Regions from separate parts of the Methylobacterium sp. P1-11 genome, predicted to be linked through region 3. Evidence: predicted binding sites of a transcription regulator. Region 3 holds the regulator's gene; each other region holds the start of a gene.
The links. The regulator PhoB, encoded in region 3, activates phosphate uptake and scavenging genes when phosphate is short. The targets are predictions, from matches to a motif close to TGTCATNNANCTGTCAT.
Positions count from the first base shown of each region.

Region 1: CIW48_RS18135 (alkaline phosphatase D family protein) is a predicted target of PhoB. The motif match lies at 4,800-4,816, and genes of this name have one in related genera.
Region 2: CIW48_RS07400 (UDP-2,3-diacylglucosamine diphosphatase) is a predicted target of PhoB. The motif match lies at 3,395-3,411, and genes of this name have one in related genera.
Region 4: CIW48_RS30190 (inorganic phosphate transporter) is a predicted target of PhoB. The motif match lies at 4,508-4,524, and genes of this name have one in related genera.

Region 1 covers NZ_NPKS01000017.1:59,044-64,810, reverse strand. The annotation lists gene CIW48_RS18170 (four-carbon acid sugar kinase family protein) at 1-261, shown strand, start outside; gene pdxA (4-hydroxythreonine-4-phosphate dehydrogenase PdxA) at 258-1,283, shown strand; gene yidD (membrane protein insertion efficiency factor YidD) at 1,410-1,742, opposite strand; gene CIW48_RS18155 (iron-sulfur cluster assembly scaffold protein) at 1,747-2,190, opposite strand; gene folE (GTP cyclohydrolase I FolE) at 2,432-3,250, shown strand; gene hisI (phosphoribosyl-AMP cyclohydrolase) at 3,271-3,693, shown strand; gene CIW48_RS18140 (patatin-like phospholipase family protein) at 3,690-4,673, shown strand; gene CIW48_RS18135 (alkaline phosphatase D family protein) at 4,858-5,767, shown strand, end outside.
Region 2 covers NZ_NPKS01000005.1:173,208-178,974, forward strand. The annotation lists gene CIW48_RS07385 (NADP-dependent methylenetetrahydromethanopterin/methylenetetrahydrofolate dehydrogenase) at 1-504, opposite strand, end outside; gene CIW48_RS07390 (D-2-hydroxyacid dehydrogenase) at 685-1,629, opposite strand; gene CIW48_RS07395 (aminotransferase class V-fold PLP-dependent enzyme) at 1,733-2,941, opposite strand; gene CIW48_RS07400 (UDP-2,3-diacylglucosamine diphosphatase) at 3,462-4,277, shown strand; gene CIW48_RS07405 (glycosyltransferase family 1 protein) at 4,289-5,335, shown strand; gene CIW48_RS07410 (ribonuclease HII) at 5,374-5,767, shown strand, end outside.
Region 3 covers NZ_NPKS01000009.1:114,654-120,420, reverse strand. The annotation lists gene pstA (phosphate ABC transporter permease PstA) at 1-174, shown strand, start outside; gene pstB (phosphate ABC transporter ATP-binding protein PstB) at 197-1,012, shown strand; gene phoU (phosphate signaling complex protein PhoU) at 1,112-1,831, shown strand; gene phoB (phosphate regulon transcriptional regulator PhoB) at 1,976-2,671, shown strand; gene CIW48_RS11600 (protein-disulfide reductase DsbD domain-containing protein) at 2,855-5,029, opposite strand; gene CIW48_RS11595 (aminopeptidase P family protein) at 5,149-5,767, opposite strand, start outside.
Region 4 covers NZ_NPKS01000048.1:27,442-33,208, forward strand. The annotation lists gene CIW48_RS30175 (CYTH and CHAD domain-containing protein) at 1-48, opposite strand, end outside; gene CIW48_RS30180 (carbohydrate porin) at 246-1,733, shown strand; gene CIW48_RS30185 (transporter) at 1,782-2,777, opposite strand; gene CIW48_RS30190 (inorganic phosphate transporter) at 2,831-4,459, opposite strand; gene ppk2 (polyphosphate kinase 2) at 4,869-5,767, shown strand, end outside.

The DNA of each region.
Region 1 (5,767 bases), on a different contig from region 3:
GGCGTGATCGACCGCATCCCGCAGCCCGGGACGCTGCTGGTGGCCGGCGGGGAGACCCTGAAGGCGCTCTGCCTCGCACTGGGTGTCACGCGCCTCGACGTCACCGGGCAGATCACCCCGGGCCTGCCCCGGTCGACCCTGCGGGGCGGCCGCTGGGACGGGCTCGCGGTCGTATCGAAATCCGGCGCCTTCGGAACGGAGGGCGTCTGGCGCGATCTACTTCACGGCAACGGCTTTCCGCCCGAGAGGAGCGACGCGTGACCCCACATCTCGCCATCACCATGGGCGATCCCGCCGGCATCGGCCCGGAGATCATCGTCAAGGCCGCCGCCCGGCTGAAGGAGCGGATCGACGCGGGCGATCTGCGCCTCATGGTCATCGGCAGCGCCCCGGCCCTGCGTCGCGCCGAGGAAGCGCTGGGCCTCCTGCCGGAACGGATCCCGGAGGTTACCGAGGACGGCGACTGGCCGGCCCTGTGCTGCCTCCAGGCGGATGCGGAGGGCGCGCCGATCGAGCCCGGCCGGCTGTCCGCCGATGGTGGGCGCTTCGCCTACAAGGCGATCGAGGCCGGGGTGCGTCTCGCCATGGCCGGAAAGATCGGCGGCATCGTCACGGCGCCGCTCAACAAGGAGGCGCTCAACAAGGCCGGCTACCACTATGCCGGCCACACCGAGATGCTCGCGGAACTGACGGGCGTGCGCGGCTCGGTGATGATGCTCGCCCACGGCAACATGCGGGTCTCCCACGTCACCACCCACGTGGCGCTAGAGGACGTGCCCAAGCGCCTGACCCCGGAGCGGCTGCGCCTCGTCATCGACCTCACCGACAAGGCCCTGAAGGGGCTGGGTCTGGCCAAGCCGAAGATCGCCGTGGCGGCGCTCAACCCCCATGCCGGCGAGGGCGGCCTGTTCGGGCGCCAGGACATCGACGTCAGCACCCCCGTGATCGCGCAGGCCAATGCCGACGGTCTCGACATCCACGGGCCGGTGCCGGGCGATACGGTGTTCGTGAAGCTGCGCGCCGGCCAGTACGACGCGGTGGTCGCGATGTATCACGACCAGGGGCATATCCCGGTGAAGCTCTTGGGCTTCGAGATCGACCCGGCCACGGGGAAGTGGATGGACCTGTCGGGGGTGAACGTCACCCTGGGCCTGCCGATCATCCGGACCTCGGTCGATCACGGCACCGCCTTCGACATCGCCGGAACCGGTATCGCCAATGAGCGCAGCCTGATCGAGGCGATCGAGTTCGCGGAGCGGCTCGCCGCCAATCGCGCGGCGTGAGGCGCGGCGGATGAAGGGCCGGGCGGATCGAAGGGGCCCGGCCTCGATCCGCCCGCATCGTGCCCGACCCTGCGAGACGCCCGTCCGGTCAGGCGTGTTTCACGTGAAACAAATCGGGAACGCGGCCTAGAGCGCGTTGGTCTCCTGCCCCACCGCCTCGCAGGCGAACGGTGACGGCGGCGCCTCGACGCCGCGCCAGCGGCCATAGGTCCAGGGCCGGTACCAGGCGCAACCCTCCGGCAGCCGCTCCGGCACGAGGTCGATCCCATGGGTCCCGAACGGGCCGCAGCGGCAGATCCGGGCGAAGCCCATCCAGCCGCCCGGCCAGAACCCGTGCCGGGCGATCGCCGTGTCGGTGTACTCGGAGCAGCTCGGCCAATGCCGGCACTGGCGGCCGATCAGGCCGGACAGGGTGAGCTGATACAGGCGGATCGCCCCATGGGCGGCGCGCCGGACCATGCCCTCAGGCGGCCTGCCGCTTGGCGGCGATCTGGTCGAGGGCGTCCACCACCGCGTCGAAGGTCAGGAGCGTCGAGGCGTGGCGCGCCTTGAACTCCCGCACCGGCTCCAGCACCGCGAGGTCCGACCACACGCCCTCGGGCGCGGGACCGTTCGCCTTGAGCATCGCCCGCATCGTCTCGCGGACGCCGCGCAGCTCCTCCGCGCTGGCGCCGACCACGTGCCGCCCCATCAGCGACGCGGAGGCCTGACCCAGGGCGCAGGCCCGGACCTCCTGGGCGAAATCCGCCACCCGGCCATCGTCGCCGAGGACGAGATCGACCGTCACGGTCGAGCCGCACAGCCGCGAATGGGCCGTGGCGCTGGCATCCGGGCTCTCGAGCCGGCCGAGCCGCGGGATGTCGGCGGCGAGTTCCAGGATACGGCGGTTGTAGATGTCGTCGAGCATCGGGTCCTCGGCCGGAGGCGCAATGTCCATCGGGACTCTGCCGCGTGCATCGCGCATTGCGCGTTGCCCCGCGAACGATGATATAGGCGCGATACGGTCGCTTCGCGAGGAGGCGGGCCGTCGACCAGGGTCGCGCCCACGGCCACGGTGGTTCCCACGGCCTTTCGTCCATCCCAGGGCGCCGGCTTGAAACCTTTTCGAGCCCGGGATCTTCCCTCGAACGCCCGACGCGATTCCGACGATGTATGCCAAGCCCGACAGCACCCCGATGAAGTCCCGCATCGCGCGGGCCGGAGATGCCATGGATGCCGCGCTCAAATCCTTGTCCTACCAGGGCGACGGCCAGGGTTTCGACCGGAACGGGATCGACCGGCAAGGGCTGAACGGCATGCGCAATGACAATCGGCCGGTGGATGACGGTCGTCCCGTCGAGGTCGCGCCCGAGCCGGCCTCCGCCACCCGCGTCCCGGACGGGATCGAGACCGGCCGCCCGAGCCGCGCCGAGGCCGAGGCCGCCGTGCGCACGCTGCTGCGCTGGGCCGGCGACGATCCGGCCCGCGAGGGCCTGCTCGACACCCCGGCCCGGGTCACCAAGGCCTACGAGCAATTGTTCGGCGGCTACAGCGTCGATGCCGAGAAGCTGCTGGAGCGCGTCTTCGAGGAGGTCGAGGGCTACTCGGACATCGTGCTGGTGCGCGATATTCCGTTCCACTCCCATTGCGAGCACCACATGGTGCCGTTCATGGGGCTCGCCCACATCGCCTATTACCCGACCCGGGGCGTGGTCGGCCTGTCGAAGCTCGCCCGCGTCGTCGACACCTTCGCCCGCCGCCTGCAGACGCAGGAGACGATGACCGCCCAGATCGCCGACGTCATCGAGAGCATCCTCAAGCCCCGCGGCGTCGCCGTGATGGTGGAGGCCGAGCATCTCTGCATGGCGATGCGCGGCGTCCAGAAGGCCGGCGTCTCGACCATCACCAGCCAGTTCCGCGGCGTCTTCAAGGACAATGCCAACGAGCAGGTCCGCTTCCTGACCCTGGTGCGCGGCGGCGCCAAGTAGTCCCAGACGACGTTTCGACCATGACCGCGCGCGACTTCGCCTTCGCTCCCCCCGGCACCCGCGCCGAGGTCGAGGAGGGCCATGCCCTCACGCCCCGATTCGACCGGGACGGTCTCGTCGCCTGCATCGCGGTGGATGCGCGGGACGGGCAGGTGCTGATGCTCGCCCACATGAACGCCGAGTCGCTGGCGCGCACCCTCGAGACCGGCGAGGCGTGGTACTGGTCGCGCTCGCGCCAGGAACTCTGGCACAAGGGGGCGACCAGCGGCCAGATCCAGCGCGTCGTCGAGATGCGCGTCGATTGCGACCAGGACGCCCTGCTGATCCGCGTCGAGGTCGGCGGCGATGGCGGCTGCTGCCACACCGGGCGGCGGGACTGCTTCTACCGCAGCGTCGTCCGGGAGGCGGACGGCCAGGTCGTCCTGAAGGCCGCCGGGCGATGAACCGCCCTCTTGCCACACGCTGGCAAGACGAGTCCGCCGATCCGCATTTCCTTCCCGGCACCGTGGAGCCGGTCCGGCCGCCGCCGAGCGCCGGTCCGCGGATCGGACTCGCGCTCGGCGGCGGCTCGGCCCGCGGCTGGGCACATATCGGCGTGCTGCGCGCCCTGGAGGAGGCCGGGATCCATCCGACCGTGGTGGCGGGCTGCTCGATCGGTGCGGTGGTCGGCGCCTGCTACGCCGCGGGACGGCTCGACCGGCTGGAGACGTTCGCCCGGGCGCTGACCCGGCGCCGGGTCGTCGGGCTCATCGATCCGCGCCTGCCCGGCTCCGGCCTGATCGCCGGCAACCGCCTGCGCCAGCGGCTCTTCGCCGACCTCGGCACGCGCCGGATCGAGGATCTGCCCATCCGCTTCGGCTGCGTCGCCACCGAGTACGGCACCGGTCACGAGGTGAGCCTCACCGAGGGGCCGGCGGTGGAAGCGGTGCGCGCCTCCTACGCGATCCCCGGCCTGTTCCCGCCGGTGACCCATGCAGGCCGGGTGCTGATGGACGGGACCCTGGTCAACCCGGTCCCTGTGGGGCTGGCCCGCACCCTCGGGGCCGATCTCGTGCTCTGCGTGAACCTCAACGGCGATACCGGGGGGCCGGTGGTGCACGAGGTACCGGCGCCGGTGCCGCGTCGCAGCTTCCTGCAGGTGATGCGCGGGCGCCTGCCGGGCTTCGAGGGTGCGGAGCCCGAAATTCCCGTCCCCGGCATCGCCCGGGTGGTGCTCGGCGCCTTCAACATCACGCAGGACCGGATCTCCCGGGCGCGGCTGGAGCGGGACCCGCCGGATGTCGCCATTGGCCCGGATGTCGGCGCCTTCGGCCTGTTCGACTTCCACAAGGCCGCCGAGGGAATCGCCATCGGCTACCGGGCCGCCCGGGCGGCCCTGCCCCGGATCCGCGCCGTGGTCGAGGGCGCGGCCGCGCGGGCGTGACGGATTCGGGGATCGCACGGCCGGATTGAGGGCTCCTTCGAAGCCTCCGCTGCGCCCCGGCAGTTCAGGATGCGGATGCGGGCCGGCGGTTTCCGGGCCGAGACCCTGCCGGGCTTCGGTCCCACCCGTCATCCGGCTGTCGCGACCGCCTGCGATGGGCGCCGTGCATGCTGGAGGACCTCCAATGTATACCAGTCGCCGTCAGATCCTGCTGTCCGGAGGCGCGGGCCTCGTCGGGCTGGCTTCCGGCCTCGCGCGTCCGGGGCTGAGCCGCGCCGCCGACCGGCCGCTCCTGAGCCACGGCCTCCAGTCGGGCGATGTCGGCACCGACTCGGCCATGGTCTGGGCCCGGTCCGATCGGCCGGCCCGGGCGATCATCGAGTGGGCGACCACCGAGAGCTTTTCCGATATCCGCGGCGGCGTGTTCGCCGACGCCCTGCCGGAGACCGACGGCACCGTGAAGGTGGCGCTGACCGGGCTGCCGGCCGGCCAGGACGTGTTCTACCGGGTCCGGCTCCAGGACATCGCCGCGCCCGCGATCGTGGGCCCGAGCCAGGTCGGACGGTTCCGCACCGCGCCGGCGGACAGGCGCTCCGTGTCGTTCTGCTGGTCGGGCGACACGGCGGGCCAGGGCTGGGGCATCGACGAGGCCCGCGGCGGCATGACGATCTACGCGGCCATCCTCAAGAACCGGCCGGACTTCTTCATCCATTCCGGCGACACGATCTACGCCGACGGGCCGATCCAGTCCGAGGTGAAGCTCCCCGACGGCAGCCTCTGGCGCAACCGGGTCACCGAAGAGGTGGCCAAGCCCGCCGAGACGCTCGCGGAGTTCCGGGGCCGGCACAAGTACAACCTCACCGACCGGAACGTGCTGGCGATGAACGCCGCCGTGCCGATCCTGGCGCAGTGGGACGACCACGAGGTCACCAACAACTGGTGGCCGGGCGAGCCCCTCACCCGGGCCGAGCACCTCAAGAAGAAATACGCCGACCCGAATGTGCTGGCCCTGCAGCTGCGGGCCGCCAAGGCCTTCCACGAATACATGCCGATGCGCTTCGAGCCGTCCGAGCCCGGCCGGGTCTATCGCAAGA
Region 2 (5,767 bases), on a different contig from region 3:
CTTGAAGCGCTTGTTGATCTGGTCCGCGGCGGCCTGGGTCTTGTCCAGGGCACGGCCCGCGATGGTGACCTCGGCGCCCTCGCCCGCGAGGAGCGCGGCCGAGCGCATGCCGACCGGGCCGGTGCCGGCCAGCACGACGGCCTTCTTGCCCTGGAGCGAGCCCGCGGCCTTGGCCACAAGGGCGACGCCGGCGGCGGCCGTGGTGTTGGAGCCGTTGGAATCGAGCATGACCGAGACGCGGAACGGGCCGAAGAAGCGCTTCTTGACCGCGGTGAACAGCTCTTCGCCCGCCGCCATGCTGCCGCCGCCGACGAAGATCGCCGTCGACTTCTTCTCGGAGCCGCCGCGGGTGTAGATCGTGCCGTCCACGAGCGCACCGACATTGTCGGGGTTAACGCCGCCGTAGCCGGTGATGTGGTCGGCGCCGCCGTCGTAGCCAACGACCGTGTCGAACACGTTCGGCACGGCATCGGTGTCGAACAGGAACAGCAGCTTCTTCGTCATTTCCTACCTCGGCCCTGGGTGGGCATCATCCAAGTGAACACTCCACCCCGTCGTTCCGGGTCCGCGAAGCGGAGCCCGGAATCCAGACGCTCAGGTGGTTCTCGGCCGACATCGTCGGCGGCACCGGGGTCCGGGCTCGCCAGCGGCGCCCCGGAGTGAAGGCGCGCGATACGCGCCGCCTCAGCTCTCGACCACGTTCTGCGGCTTGCCCGCCACGAACGCCTCGACGTTGTCGACGAGCTGGTCGGCCAGGATCTGCATCGCCTCCTTGCTCGCCCAGGCGACGTGCGGCGTCACGATCAGGTTCGGCAGGTCGGCCTCGCACAGGATGTTGCCGTCCTTCGGCGGCTCCTGGGCCACCACGTCGAAGCCGGCGCCCGCGATGGTGCCGTCCTTGAGCGCTTCGAGAAGGGCCGCCTCGTCCACGAGCCCGCCCCGGGCCGTGTTGATGAGGATGGCGCTCTTCTTCATCTTCTTGAGTTCGGCGGCGCCGATCATCCCCTTCGTGTCGGGGGTCAGCGGGACGTGCAGCGTGATCACGTCGGACTGCGTGAGGATCGTCTCGAAGTCGACCAGCCCGTCCTGCGGGAACACGTCGTAGGCCAGCACCTTCATGCCGAGAGCCTCGGCGCGCTTGGCAATCGACTTGCCGAGCGCCCCGTAGCCGACGATGCCGAGTGTCGAGCCGGCGATGTCGTAGATCGGATAGTCGAAGTAGCAGAACTGCTTGGACTTCGCCCAGTCGCCGCGCCGCACCGAGTTGGCGTAGGGCACGATCGCCCGGCGCAGGGCGAACATCAGACCGACCACGTGCTCCGGCACGGTGTTGAACGCGTAGTTGCGGATGTTGACGACGGTGACCCCTTGCGCCTTCGCCTGGGCCTTGTCGACCACGTCGGTGCCGGTGGCGGCGACCGCGATCAGCTTCAGGTCGGGGAGCTGCTTCAGCGTCTCGGCCCTCATCGGGACCTTGTTGATCAGCGCGATCTCCGCCCCCTGGAGGCGGGAGACGATCTCTTCCAGCGTCCAGGTCGATTCGTGCTCGACGTATTCGTGCGGGAAGTTGAACGGTCGGACCCTGGCATCGAGGGATTCACGATCCAGGAACACGATCTTCTTGGTCATAGAACCCCTCTCGGACGACGGGCGGTTTCCTCAATAGTCTTGGTCTTACTTGCGCGTCGGGGCGGGCCCGGCAACCCGGCCCCGCCCCGATCGCGTGCGCAGATTACGCCTTATGCAGCGGATTCTCGCGCAGGTAGCTGGAGGCGGCGGCGACGCCCGAGCCCGGTGTGACCTTGATGCCGCAATCGAGCATGGCCATCTCGGCGCCCGCGATGGCGCCCAGCAGCGACAGCTCGTTCAGGTCGCCCAGGTGACCGATGCGGAACACCTTGCCGGCGACTTTCGACAGGCCGGCCCCGAGCGAGAGGTTGTAGCGCTCGTAGGCGTGGGTGATCACCTTGGCGGCGTCGGCGCCCTCCGGCACCACGATCGCCGTGACCGTGTCGGAGTTCCACTTCGGCTCCTTGGCGCAGGGCTTGAGGCCCCAGGCCGCAACGGCCTGGCGGGTCGCCTCGCCGAGCACGTGATGGCGGTGGTAGACGTTCTCCAGACCCTCCTCCTTCACGATCGCCAGGGCCTCGCGCAGGCCGTAGAGCAGCGGCAGGACGGGGGTGTAGGGGAAGTAGCCGGTGGCGTTGGCGGCCAGCTGGTCCTTCCAGGCGAAGTAGGCGTGGCCGAGCCGGTCGTTGCGGCCGGTGCCGCCCTCGGCGATCTTGAGCGCCTTCGGGCTGATGCAGATCAGGCCGAGGCCGGCCGGCAGCATGAAGCCCTTCTGCGAGCCCGCGATGGCGCAATCGACCTTCCAGTCGTCCATGTAGAACGGCAGCGAGCCGATCGACGAGATGCCGTCCACGAACAGCAGCGCCGGGTGGCCGGCGGCGTCGATCGCCTTGCGCACCGCGCCGATGTCGCTGGTGACGCCGGTGGCGGTTTCGTTGTGGACGACCATCACGGCCTTGATGGCGTGATCCTTGTCGGCCCGCAGCGCCTCCTCGATCTTCTGCGGATCGGCGCCGGCGCCCCACTCCTCGTCCTGGACGATCACGTCGAGGCCGAGGCGCTGGGCCATGTCGACCCAGAGGTGGCTGAACTGGCCGTAGCGGGCGGTGAGCACCTTGTCGCCGCGGCAGAGGGTGTTGGACAGGGCCGACTCCCAGATGCCGGTGCCCGAGGACGGGAACAGGATCACCGTCCCGTTGGTCGAGCCGAACACCATCTTGGAGTCCTGCAGGAGCGGCTTCACCAGTTCGGGGAAGCTCGGCGAGCGGTGATCCTCCGACGGCACGTGCATGGCGCGCAGGACACGCTCCGGGATGTTGGTGGGGCCCGGGATGAAGAGGTGGTTGCGACCGGGGCGCCGGGTTGCGGCCATGATGTTTCCTCCGAATAGTCCGTTGTGGGCGAGCGTGAACCCGCGCCGGGTTGTTCAAGCATCGTCAGGGAGTCGGTCCGGCGCCGTCGAAAGCGGCTCGCGCCGCACCCCCTCGAACGCCATCCTCTGCCGTGATTGGGGGGCCTCCGCGGAGCGGCAGGCGGCCTCACGCCGCTCGCGTCGCGGCACGCCCCCGCGCGCCGGTCGCCTCCGAAATGCCGTCCCGTCCAACGGCCTCAGGGCCGTCCTCGCCGCCTTCCTGTCAAGGTCCGGCCGAGCTCGTGCCGAGCCGCCGGTTCCTGGTATTATGAGGCGGCGGGCCTGGAAAGGAAAACCGGAAAAACTTCCGGAACTTGGCAAAAAAATTTTTTGTGCGACGCAACGAAGTCGAGCCGCGGTTGAGAGGCTTTGCGGCACCGCACACCGAAGTCTTCCCGCATGCTCACGGCCCCGCGTCATCAAACTGAGATGCGATCGCGCTCTGGATCCCGGCACCGTACAGCCGCCGGGAGAGAGTGCCGTGGCCGAGGTTGAGGAGATGCCGGTCCGGGTTCGGACGTTGTTCCTGTCCGACCTGCATCTCGGCACGCGCGGCTGCCAGGCCGGCCTGCTGCTGTCGTTCCTAAAGGATTACGACGCCGATACGATCTACCTCGTCGGCGACATCGTGGATGGCTGGCAGCTCCGCTCCGGATGGTACTGGCCGCAGGAGCACAACGACGTCGTGCAGAAGCTCCTGCGCAAGGTCCGCAAGGGGACGCGCATCGTCTACCTGCCGGGCAATCACGACGAGTTCCTGCGCGACTATGTCGGCACCAGTTTCGGCGGGATCGAGCTGGCCGAGACCGCGATCCACCAGGCGGCGGACGGCCGCCGCTACCTCGTGATCCACGGCGACCAATTTGACATGGTGGTGCGCCACTCGCGCTGGCTCGCCCATCTCGGCGACGGTGCCTATACGCTGGCTCTGTCCCTCAACACCGTGATCAACAAGGCGCGGCGCCGCCTCGGCCTGTCCTACTGGTCGCTATCCGCCTGGGCGAAGCTGCGCGTGAAGAACGCCGTGAGCTTCATCGGCCGTTTCGAGACGATCCTCGCCGAGGAGGCGCGCCGGCAGGGCGCCGACGGGGTGATCTGCGGCCACATCCACCACGCGGCCGACCGGCCGATCGGCGACCTGCGCTACCTCAATACCGGCGACTGGGTGGAATCCTGCACCGGCCTCGTGGAGCATTACGACGGCCGCATCGAGGTTCTGCACTATCCGAGCCTCCTTCGGGCGCGGGAAGCCGAGGCCGTGCCGCAGCCCCTGCCGGGCCGGCGCGCGGTGGCGTGAGGTCACCGCCCGTGAAACTCCTCATCGCCAGCGACGCGTGGCATCCTCAGGTCAACGGCGTCGTGCGCTCCCTGGAGCAGATGGTCCGCCGCGCGCCAGAGCACGGCTTCGCGACGGCCTTGCTCTCCGTAACGGATTTCCGTTCGCTGCCGCTCCCGGGCTATCCGGAGATCCGCCTCGCTTATGCGGGGCGCGAGCGGGTGGCGGCGCGTTGGAAGGCGGAGCGGCCGAGCCACGTGCATATCGCCACCGAGGGGCCGGTCGGGCTCGCCGCCCGGCGACACTGCCTCGCCCACGACCTCCCCTTCACGACGAGCTACCACACGCGCTTTCCGGAATATCTCGCGGCCCGGGCGCCCGTGCCGGAAGCGTGGTCCTATGCGTATCTGCGCCGGTTCCACGGCGCCGCCCGAGGCACCATGGTCAGCACCGCCTCGCTTCAGGGCGAGTTGGCGGCGCGCGGTTTTGGCCGGCTAATGCGCTGGACCCGGGGCGTTGACACGGAGCGGTTCCGGCCAGCCGAGCCGGGGACGCGAGTACCGGCGGAACTCGCCGGCCTGCCCGGGCCGCTGTTCCTCTATGTCGGGCGGCTGGCGGTGGAAAAGAACGTCGCGGCCTTCCTGAGCCTTGATCTGCCCGGCACGAAGGTGGTGGTCGGCGACGGGCCGGACCGCGCGCGCCTGCAGGCGCTCGCGCCGGAGGCCCGCTTCCTCGGCACCCGCACCGGCGGGTGCCTTGCGGCAATCTACGCCGCCTGTGACGTCTTCGTCTTCCCGAGCCTTACCGACACGTTCGGCATCGTGCTCCTGGAGGCCCTGGCCAGCGGCCTTCCGGTGGCGGCCTTCCCGGTGCCGGGCCCGAACGACGTCGTCGGCGGCACGCGGGTCGGCGTGCTCGATCCGGATCTGCGGGTTGCCGCGCTGGCGGCGCTGCGGCTGTCGCGCACCGAGTGCCGGGCCGAGGCCCTGCGGTGCGGCTGGGACGTGAGTGCCCGGCAGTTCTTCGGCAACATCATCGAGGCGCATGGCGGCGCGCGGGGTACGCGTGACGCCGCCTGACGCGTGACGGCGTCCCCGTGGAATGGCAGGACGGATCCATGCCGCCCGCGAAGTTGCCCCCCACGCCCGCCCCCAAGCCGATGGACGCCCGTTCGCCATTCGATCCGGCCCGGGCTGCCGCGTATCCGACGGTGATCGGCTGCGACGAGGTCGGGCGCGGCGCGCTCTGCGGTCCTGTGGTGGTGGCCGCGGTCTGGTTTGATCCGGCGGCGATCCCGGCCGATCTGCTCGCCGCCCTCGACGACAGCAAGCGCCTCCCGGAGCCGGCCCGGAACCGGCTGGCGCCCTTGATCCGTGCCCATGCCCGGGTCGCGGTGGCGGCGGGCTCCCGTGCCCTGATTGATCGGATCAACATCCGTGGTGCGACCCTCGACGCGATGGCGCGGGCAGTCGCCCGGCTCGGTCTCGACGCGCCCGTGCTGGTCGACGGGC
Region 3 (5,767 bases):
GCCAACCTGATGGGCGGCGTCGCGAACCTGCCGGTGATGATCTACCAGTTCGCCCTCTCGCCCTACCCGAACTGGCAGGGCCTCGCCTGGGCGGGCGCGCTCCTGATCACCGCGGCCATCCTGGCGCTGTCGATCATCGCGCGCCTCGTGATCAAGCCGCAGACCTCGCGCTGAGACCCCTTTCGAGGACACGACGATGAACGCCGCCTCCGCGATCCCCACGGTCGAGCTGAACCGCAACCGCGCCGACGAGGGCGGCCCCGTGCGGATCGCCGTGAAGGACCTGAACTTCTACTACGGCAGCTTCCACGGGCTGAAGGACGTCAACCTCAACTTCCACGACCGGCAGGTCACGGCGCTGATCGGACCCTCCGGCTGCGGGAAGTCGACCCTGCTGCGCTGCTTCAACCGGATCTACAGCCTCTACCCGGAGCAGCGGGCGGAGGGCGAGATCCTGCTCGACGGCGAGAACATCCTCAGCCCGTCCATCGACCTGAACGAGCTGCGCTCGCGCATCGGCATGGTGTTCCAGAAGCCGACGCCATTCCCGATGTCGATCTACGACAACGTCGCCTTCGGCCTGCGCCTCTACGAGAAGCTGCCAAAATCCGAGCTGGACGGCCGGATCGAGGAATCCCTGCGCAAGGCCGCCCTGTGGGACGAGGTGAAGGACAAGCTTCGGCAGCAGGGGACCGGCCTGTCCGGCGGTCAGCAGCAGCGCCTGTGCATCGCCCGGACGGTGGCGCAGAAACCGGAGGTGATCCTGTTCGACGAGCCGACCTCGGCCCTCGACCCGATCTCCACCGGACGCATCGAGGAGCTGATCGAGCAACTGCGCGACGAGTTCACCATCGTGATCGTCACCCACAACATGCAGCAGGCGGCACGCATCTCGCAGTTCACCGCCTTCATGTATCTGGGGCAGCTCGTCGAGTTCGGTCCGACCAATCGGATGTTCATGAACCCGACGGAACGCCGCACGCAGGACTACATCACCGGCCGCTTCGGCTAGTCTGTCCGGGAGATCCCGGGACCTGGCGGCCAGCGCGCCGGAAAGCCCCAGCAAGCCACCCCGGCGCGCCGTTCCCGGGACCCCATCGAAGGATCCACCATGCCCGGCCATATCGTCACCTCCTACGACACCGACCTGGAGAACCTCCGTCGCTCGATCTCGGAGATGGGCGGCGTGGCCGAGAAGATGACCGCGGAGGCGACCGACGCCCTCGTGCGCCGGGACGACACGCTCGCCCAGGCGGTGATCCTCGCCGACAAGCGCCTCGACGCGCTGCAGCGGGACATCGAGGAGCGCGCGGTCCTGCTGATCGCCCGGCGCCAGCCCCTCGCGATCGACCTGCGCGAGACCATCTCGGCGATCCGCGTCTCCGGCGATCTCGAGCGGATCGGCGACCTCGCCAAGAACGTCGCCAAGCGCGTGGTGGCGATCTCCGACCAGGCGCCGGCCCAAAAGATCGTGCTCGGCGTGCGCCACATGAGCGACCTCGCCGAGGGCCAGCTCAAGGACGTGCTCGACGCCTATGCGAGCCGCGACGTCCAGGCGGCCCACGACGTCTGGGAGCGCGACGGCGAGATCGACGCCCTGTACAATTCCCTGTTCCGCGAGCTCCTGACCTACATGATGGAGGATCCGCGCAACATCTCGTTCTGCACGCATCTGCTGTTCTGCGCCAAGAACGTCGAGCGCATCGGCGACCACACCACCAACATCGCCGAGACGATCCACTATCTCGCCACCGGCGAAACCCTGGCGGGCGACCGGCCCAAGAACGATGCGTCGAACTATGTGACGGTGGACGGTGTCCAGGCTCCGTGAGCGCCCGGCCCCGGCCCCGGCGCCGCACGGCGCGCGCCTTCCCGCCGGGCGCGGCCGGGGTGACCGTGCGTGTGGGTTGAGGCGCGGCGGCGCCTCCTGCAGCATCCGCCGGACCGCCGGTAGAACGGATCTTCGAACGTGAGCATGCAAGTCCTGATCGTCGAGGACGAGGAGGCGCTGACCACGCTGCTGCGCTACAACCTGGAGGCCGAGGGTTTCCTGGTGGATTCGGCGGCGCGCGGCGACGATGCCGAACTGCTCCTGGCGGAGCGGATCCCGGACCTCGTCCTGCTCGACTGGATGCTACCCGGCCTCTCGGGGATCGAGCTGTGCCGCCGAATCCGGGCGCGCCGCGAGACCGAGCGGCTGCCGGTGATCATGCTCACCGCCCGGGGCGAGGAGGGCGACCGGGTCCGCGGTCTCGGCACCGGCGCCGACGACTACATCGTCAAGCCGTTTTCCGTGCCGGAACTGCTCGCCCGGATCCGCGCGCTGCTGCGTCGGGCCAAGCCCGCCCATGTCTCGGATCGGCTGGCGGCGGGCGACCTGGAACTCGACCGGACCGGCCACCGCGTCCGGCGCGGCGGCGAAGAGCTGCATCTGGGCCCCACAGAGTTCCGGCTCCTGGAATTCCTGATGCTGGCGCCCGGCCGGGTCTTCTCCCGCGAGCAGCTTCTCGACGGGGTCTGGGGGCACGACGTCTACATCGACGAGCGCACCGTCGACGTCCATGTCGGGCGGCTGCGCAAGGCGCTGAACGGCCCGCGCCAAGCCGATCCGATCCGCACGGTTCGCGGCTCGGGCTATGCCTTCGACGAGACCTTCTCGCTGGAAGCCTGAGGCGGGATCGAAGCGTACCGGAACGAGGATCGGTCGGCCGCAGCCTCGGTACGCGCGCGGTGCCGTGCCGCTCGGCCATACGACGTCGGCGGGTGCGGCGCCGCCGGATTGCGTCGCTCCGCTCGCAAGGACGGCGGGCCGGGCGTTTCGACGCGCATGCGGCTTCAGGACCCTCTCGACCTTTCAGCGAGCCAGCGCAGCGCTCCGGCCGGACACGGCTGGCACCGCCTCCAGCGCCGCCAGAACCGTCCCCTCGGTGAGGATCTGCGGGAGAACCTGGGGTTCCCCGGTTCCGGTGTAGAGCAGGTAGAGCGGGACGCCGCTGCGCCCGTGCTTCTCCAGGAGGCGGGTGATCTCGGGATTCTGGTTGGTCCAGTCGCCTTTCATGTAGGTCACGCCGCGCTCGGCCATCGCGGCGCGCACCGCCCTGGTGTTGAGCGAGGTCGCCTCGTTCACCGCGCAGGTGATGCACCACGCGGCCGTCATGTCGATGAAGACGGGGCGATGCGCGTCGACCAGGGCGTCGAGGCGCGCCTGGGTGAACGGCTCGACCCCGTCGGCGGCGGCCTGCGCCGACGACGGCACGGCGCGGTCCCGCGGCAGGGTCACCGCAAGGGCGGCTACGGCGATCAGCGCGAGAGCCGCGGCGGCCTGCGAGACCCGGCCGACCTTGGGCGCGGCGGCGCGGCCATGCTCCCAGGCCCAAGCGGCGAAGCCCACCAGCACCAGGCCGATCAGCGCCGCCAGCAGGCCGCGCGGATCCACCTGCTGCGCCAGCACCCAGATCAGCCACGCCACGGTGGCGTAGACCGGGAAGGCGAGGACCTGCTTCAGGGTCTCCATCCAGGCGCCCGGCCGAGGCAGCGCACGCAGGGCCCGCGGCCAGAGGGTGAGCACCAGGAAGGGTAGGGCGAGGCCGAAGCCAAGGCTCGCGAAGACGGCGAGCGCGACGCCGGCGCTCTGGGTCAGCGCGAAGCCCACAGCCGAGCCCATGAGCGGCGCCGTGCAGGGCGTCGCCACCAGGGTCGCGAGCACGCCCGTGAAGAACGAGCCGCTCAGGCCGGCACGGTGGGTGAGGCCGTCGCCAAGGCCGGCGAGACGGCCGCCGACATGGACTGCACCCGACAGGCTCAGGCCCATCGCGAACAGCAGATAGGCGAGCCCCGCCACCATGGCGGGCGATTGCAGCTGGAACCCCCAGCCGATCGCAGCCCCGCCGCCCTTCAGGGCGATCAACAGCGCGGCAAGACCCAGGAAGCTCACCAGAACGCCCGCCGTATAGGCGAGGCCGTGCATCCGCAGCCGGGCCGGCCCCTCGCCGGCATGCCGCACGAGGCTCAGCACCTTGATGGACAAAACCGGGAAGACGCAGGGCATCAGGTTGAGGATCAGCCCGCCCAGGAAGGCGAAGACCGCGGCGGTCGCGAGGGTCAACGCGTCGAAGTCGGCGGCGACCGGCGGGGCTGCGACCGGACTCGGAGCGCTCGGGGCCGCCGCGGCGGCCGGGAGCACGGGCTCGTCCCCATACGCGAAGGCGAGGCGGCGGCTTCCGGCGGTGCCGACCTCGTCGAGCGTCAGGACGCCCGGGAGTGTGGCGGGAGCCGGATCGGTCGGGCTGCTCCGCCCGACGGTCAGGTGCAGGCCGGTCTCGTCGACGGACATTACCTGTGCGGCGGCGTTGTCGATCGCCGTCTCGGCATAGGGAAAATACGCGGCGTTCCGGATCGTGTCGGCCTTGAGACCGGTCGCGGCGAAATCGAGGCGCAGGGTGTCGCCCTGGCTCGACAGGCGCAGGGGCCAGAGCGCCGGCACGGGCAGCGCGGCACGGGCGCGCGCGAACAGAGCGGCGTTGGCCGGGTCCGGCTCGGCCTTGCCCACCGGCAGGGTGAGAGCGAGATCGGCCGAACCCGGGACGCACTCGGTCTCGCAGACGAGATAGGTCAGCTTCGCCTGGATCTGCACGGGATCGGCCGGGTCGAGGCTCGGCGGCGGCGTCACGGGCACGAGGAGCGTGACCTCGCCCTCGTAACCGTAATTCATGAGCGTCGCGATCGGGATGCGCTCCGGCGCCGGCCACCGGATCGCGCCGGCGTTGAAGCCGGCCGGCAGGGTCCAGGTCACCTCCGGGGGCAGGCCGGAATCGCCCGGATTGCGCCAGTAGACGTGCCAGCCCGGCTTGATCTGCATCCGCACCGCCAGCGTGAAAGGCTGCGCGCCAGAAACCGCCGCAGGCTCCGCCACGAGGCTCGCCCGCACGAGGTCCGGCGGCGTACGGAAGCCTTGCAGGAGACCTTGCGCCGCAGCGGCCGAGAGGCTCGCGGCGAAGGCCAGGATCAGAATGGCGAGACGGCGGATCATACTGTCCCTTCGCGCGCAGGACGGTCGCGGTTTCATGCGCGGCGTGTCCGGTCCGGGGCGGGCATTTTCATGGTCCCGCGTCTTACCACGGGACGCGTCCGGGGTCCTGCGCCGGGGACTTAAGCGTCAAGCGGTGCCGTCGCCCGCTCCAGCCAGTCGCGCGTCCCGGCATCGAGCCCGGACGCCAGGGCCTCGCATACCCGGGCATGATACGCGTCGATCCAGGCGCGCTCCTCCGGTTCGAGCAGGTCCGGCTCGATCAGCCGCCGGTCGTAGGGGGCGAGCGTCAACGTCTCGAAGCCGAGCATCGGGCGCTCGCCGCCCTCGATCGCGCGGGGCTCGACCAAGACAAGGTTCTCGATCCGGATGCCGTAGGCGCCGCGGGCGTAATAGCCGGGCTCGTTCGACAGGATCATGCCGGGCTCCAGCGCCACCGTGCCGGTCTTGGCGATCCGCTGTGGCCCCTCGTGCACAGACAGGAAGGCGCCGACGCCGTGGCCAGTGCCGTGATCGAAGTCGAGGCCCGCCTGCCAGAGCGGTGCCCGTGCGAAGGCGTCGATCTGTGCGCCGGTCGTGCCGACCGGGAACACCGCCCGGGCGATAGCGACATGTCCCTTCAGCACCCGTGTGAAGCGGTCGCGCATTTCAGCGCTCGGCGCACCCACCGCGACCGTGCGGGTAATGTCGGTGGTGCCGTCTGGATATTGCGCACCGGAATCGATCAGGAACAGCTCGCCG
Region 4 (5,767 bases), on a different contig from region 3:
GGAGGGCTCGCATTCCAGCTTCAGCTCGATCTCGCGCGGTTCACTCATCCGTTCTTTCCTGATCCGTGGGCCGGCTGCAGAGCGGCGCCCCTGGCGGCGCCGGCAATCCTGCAATGCTTCCGGGTGGACAACGCCCGCGAGCGGATCGGGATCAGCGATGCCGGAGGCCGACTGGGCAAGGCCGTCGTCGAACGGTCATTCGGCTATGCCTTCGCTTGCCGAGCCCGACATCTCCAGAGGTCCTGGTGCGCTCTGCCACCTGCGCCATCGTCTGCATCGCCGCCGCATTCGTCCTGATCGCGCAGGCCGGGCTCGCCGCGGCCGAACCTGATGCGGATGCACTGGCGACCGCCGCGCGGGTCGCCACCGAGGGCGTCGCCATCGGCTCAGATGCCGGCGCGGGCGGCGATCCGCAGACCTCGGTCGCGCAGCCGGTCTTCTCGGCCGGGCGCGCAGCGGAGGTGACGACCTCATTCCAGCCGCTGCTGGGGGCCGCGGGCGATCCCGGCGGGTACCGCGCCTATCTGGAGAGCCGCGGCATCACTTTTGGGCTGATCTCGGTCGCCGAGTCCTACACGAACCTGCGCGGGGGCCTGAAGCGGGGCTCGACCGGTCTGACGCTCCTCGATCTCGACGTCGACGTCGATCTCGACACCTTGGCCGGCTGGAAGGGCGCCACAGCCCACGCGACCGTCTACCAGATCCAGGGCAGCGGGGCTTCCCGCTCCCGGGTCGGCAACCTGATGACGGTGAGCGAGATCGAGGCGCTGCCCGCCTCGCGCCTGTCGGAGCTGTGGTTCGAGCAGAGCCTGTTTGACGGCAAGGTGCTGCTGCGCCTCGGCGAACTGTCTGCCGACACCGAGTACATGGTCAGCCAAACAAGCATCCTGTTCACCAACGGCACCTTCGGGTGGCCGGCGATCTTTGCCGCCAACATGACCGACGGCGGACCGGCCTATCCGCTCTCAGCCCCGTCCGTGCGCCTGAAGTACGTGCCGAGCCGGGAGTTCTCGTTTCAGGCGAGCTTGATCGACGGCACACCAGGAGGTGGGCGCCCCGGTTCAGGGATCGATCCGCAGCGGCGCAACCCGAACGGTACTCGTTTTCCCCTCTCCGACCCTCCGCTCGCCATCGCGGAGCTCTCGTACGCCTACAACATCCGTCCGGGCGCACCGGGTCAGCCGGGTACCCTGACGTTCGGCGGGTGGCGCCGATTCGGGCGCGTTGATGCACTGACGCCCGACCCGGTCACCGGCCTCGGTCGCCGGGTTTCGGGTGACTCCGGCGTCTACGGACTGATTGACCAGACGATCTACCGGGAGCCGGACGATCCAAACGACGGAGCCAGCGTGTTCCTGCGCGCCTCGGCCTCGCCGGGTGACCGCAACCTCGTAGATTTCTATCTCGATGGCGGCATCGCCTATCGCGGGCTGTTGCCCGGCCGCTCGGATGACACCCTCGGCTTCGCCGCCGGCTTCACCCACATCTCTCGCGCGGCTAGGCGCCTCGATACGATCGCTGCGGCACAGAGTTCGTCACCGTATCCACGCCGCAGTGCTGAGACAGTGCTGGAGGCGACGTACCAAGCCGTGCTCGGCCCCGGCGTCGCTGTGCAGCCAACACTGCAGTACATCATCCATCCCGGCGGCGGGATCGCCAACTTCCGTGATCCGGACGGTGCGCGGGTGCGCAACGCCACCGTCTTCGGCCTGCGCGCCATTGCCCGATACTGACCGCGCTCGAACGCTTCTGTTCGAACGATCGTCGGAGGCGGAGGTACTTCAATCCCGCGGCGGGCGAATGCCAAGGCCGCGGATCAGCACGAAGGCTACGAGCGCGGACAGACCCGCGATGGCGATGGCCACGTAGGAGCCGCCGTCGATCTCCGTGAGCGGGAGGCCCTTGGTGTTCATGCCGAACAGCCCGGTCACGAGGGTCGGCGGCAGGAACAGCGCGGTCAACACCGACAGCGTGTAGAGTTGCCGGTTGGAAGCCTGCGCGAGGTAGGAGGACAACTCCTCCTGCATCAGCCGGCTGCGATCGGCGAGCAGGATCATGTCTCGATCGAGCGCATCGAGCCTCTGCGCAATCCGAGCCGCCGCGGTGATGGCCGCATCAGGAACCTGCTCGTCGGCCGCCGCAGTCTCGAGGCGATGGAAGACGGCGCGAAGGCCGAGGAGCTGCCGGTGCAGCCGGACCGCATCCCGGCGGATCGGCCCGAGCCGGCGCCGCTCGCCGCGCACCCGCTCGTCGAGGATGTGGTCCTCGATCTCGTCGAGCTCATCGGCCAGGCGCGCGCCGGTCTCGGCCATCGCGGTCACGACCTGCTCGACGATGACGTCGAGCAGCTGGATTGGGGCCAGGATACCTCGACCTTCTGAAGCCGCATCCCGAGCAAGGTCCGGTCCAAGGACGGGATGGCGCCGGCCGCTCACGAGCAGGCGCGGGCCCATGACGAAGTGCAGCCGACCGCCCGCGTCGACTTTTGGTCTTTCGCCGGTCTCTCGGACAAGATCGGCCACGACGCCGCCGATATGGCCCGCCTCGACGATCAGGCGCTGGTGCGGGTCACTGGCGAAGGCAGCGCCCGTCAGGTGCGGCGGGCCGAGACGGCCTTCAGCGACCAGGGCTGGCAGGCGCGCGTCGTTCAGGTTAAAGTGCAGCCAGGTGAAGCCCTCGCCGAAGCTCCCAGGGGCCGGCATCGCCTCGCCGCGTTCGACGAGGTGACCGCGACCGCTCTCGTCGAAGCGCATGGCCCAGAGCAGACCTGGAAGCACCGGCTCGTCGCACAAGAGACGGGCCGGGGCTGCGGTAGCGGCCGCCATTTGGGTCAGAACACGTGGCGCAGGATGAAGAACAACGTGCCGGCGATCAGGATGGCGGCCGGCAGGGTCAGGATCCAGGCCAGCGCCATGTTGCGCACCGTCGACGCCTGGAGCCCCGAGCCGTTGGCCGCCATCGTGCCGGCGACGCCCGATGACAGGATGTGGGTGGTCGAGACCGGCAGGCCGTAGAGCTCGGCCAGCCCGATCGTACCGGCGGCGACGATCTCGGCCGAGGCGCCCTGGGCGTAGGTCAGGTGGGTCTTGCCGATCTTCTCGCCCACGGTGACGACGATGCGCTTCCATCCGACCATGGTGCCGAGACCCAGCGCCAGGGCGACGCAGACCTTCACCCAGCCCGGGATGTAGCGCGTCCCGTCGTTGAGCAGCTCAGTGTAGCCCTTGAGTGTCTTGGTGTCGCCTTCGGACAGGGTCGCGCCGGACTTCGGTAGCAGCCGGATCGCGTCGGCGGCCAGGTACATGTCGTTGCGCACGTTCGAGGTCGCACCGGCCGGGACCTGCTGTAGCGAGCCGTAGTTTTTCACCGACGCCGCGATGTCGGTCGAGAGGGCGGCCAGGGCGCTGTAGACCTCCGGATTGTTGAGCTCCTTCGCCTTCAGCGCATCGGCGACAGTTTTGCGGGCCTGAGCCGCGTCAGGGCGCGGTTCACCGCCGGCGTGACCTGCGAACACGGTGCTGGCCGCCGTCGAGGTTTGCACGAAGGCCGGCGTCGCGTCGGCGTTCATGGTGCGGTTGAGCGCGTAGGCCGTGGGGGCGGCGCCGATCAGGATCAGCATGATCAGGCCCATGCCCTTCTGTCCGTCATTGCCGCCGTGGAAGAACGAGACCAGCGTGCAGGTGAGGATCAGCAGGCCGCGGATCCAGAGGGGCGGCGGCGCCTCGCCCTTAGGCGCCTCGTAGAGGTCCTTGCGGCGCACGGCGAATTTCAGGGCGAGCAGCAGCAGCGCCGCCAGCACGAAGCCGCAGACCGGCGAGAACAGCAGCGCCTTGAAGACGTTGAGCGCCTGCGCCCAGTCAACGCCCGAGGTGCCGTCCTGGCCGCCCATCAGCTGGTTGGCGAGGCCGACGCCGAGCACCGAGCCGATCAGCGCGTGGGACGACGAGTTCGGCAGGCCGAAGGCCCAGGTCCCGAGGTTCCACAGGATCGCCGCCAACAGGAGCGCGAAGATCATCGCGTAGCCCGCATGCGAGCCGACCTGCAGGATCAGCTCGACCGGCAGCAGAGTCACGATCGCGTAGGCCACCGCCCCGGAGGAGAGCATCACGCCGAGGAAGTTGAAGGCACCCGACCAGATCACCGCGACGAGCGGCGGCAGCGAGTGGGTGTAGATCACCGTGGCGACCGCGTTGGCGGTGTCGTGGAAGCCGTTCACGAATTCGAAGGCGAGGGCGATCAGCAGGGCGAGGCCGAGAAGCAAGAAGGCGCCGACGGCCAGGGGTTCCTGGTGCACGGCGTTCATGTCGGCGACGAGGCTTACAACCGCGTAGCCCAGCCCCGCCACCAGCACGAGCAGGAAGGCGATGATCCCGCCCGGGTGCATCCCGCGGTCGAGCTTGGGCTTTCCGCTTGACGCCTGTCCTATTGAACCTGTGGGAGCCAGAATAGCGTCGGACATAGGCGCCTCGGTGAATTCTAGGGTTCGCCTGCGGCGTAGATCGACACCATGACACTTAGGTGACGTCGAGAAGATTTTATCGAATTCCCGCCGACGCCAGCGGCAGTTTTGACGAAATCCGCTTTGGAAAAATTGGAATGTTGGCACTTCTTTCCAAGCAAATAGGATGATCCGATGATGCCACGCTGACGAGGCGTAATGCATATATGACATAACTAGTGAGTTATTGGCCCCACACGAAGCTTGAGACGAATACGCCCCTGGGTCGACGGTGGTTCGCATACGAACTTGTCGAGCCGCCCACGGACGGAAAGGTGCAAAGGGAACAGGAACTGCGGTTGCTTCGCGGGTCTGTCATGGAAGTGTGCTCAACGGCGGCCGATCGAAGCCCAATCGAGGTTCGCAGACGATGCCTGACGAGAGTTCTGCTCAAGCTGTCACGCTCGACGCTATCCGACGCGAGCTGGCCGACAGCTACGATGAGGAGCTGGAGTTGGGACTCGACGACGAGCGCCTGGACCGGCTCGCGGAAGCTTCGGGGCACGATCACTTGGATCGGCTCGATCGAAAGGTCTACTTCCGCGAGCTATTGCGCCTGCAGCACGAGCTCGTCCGCCTGCAGGATTGGGTGCAGGATCGCAAGCTGCGGGTTGTGGTTCTGTTCGAGGGCCGCGACTCGGCTGGGAAGGGCGGCGTGATCAAGCGCATCACGCAGCGTCTCAATCCTCGCATCTGCCGTGTCGCCGCGCTGCCTGCCCCGAGCGAGCGCGAGCGCACGCAGTGGTACTTTCAGCGCTACGTCGCTCACCTGCCGGCAGCCGGGGAGATCGTGCTGTTCGACCGCTCCTGGTACAACCGCGCTGGTGTCGAGCGGGTCATGGGCTTCTGCACAGAGGCGGATGTCGAGGAGTTCTTCCGCTCGGTCCCCGAGTTCGAGCGCATGCTGGCGCGCTCCGGCATCGTTCTGGTGAAGTACTGGTTCTCGATCACCGATGAAGAGCAGGAGTTCCGCTTCCAGATGCGGATCCAGGATCCGCTGAAACAGTGGAAGCTCTCGCCGATGGACGTCGAGTCGCGCCGGCTCTGGGAAGATTACACCAGGGCCAAAGAGGACATGCTGGCGCGCACGCACATCCCCGAGGCGCCCTGGTGGGTGGTCGAGGCGGTCGACAAGAGGCGAGCGCGCCTGAACTGCATCAGCCACTTGTTGGCCCAGATCCCGTACGACGTGGTGGAGCACCCTTCCGTCCGGCTACCCGAGCGAGTGCGGAACGCGGACTATGTCCGCGGTCCGGTCCCGGCCGAGAT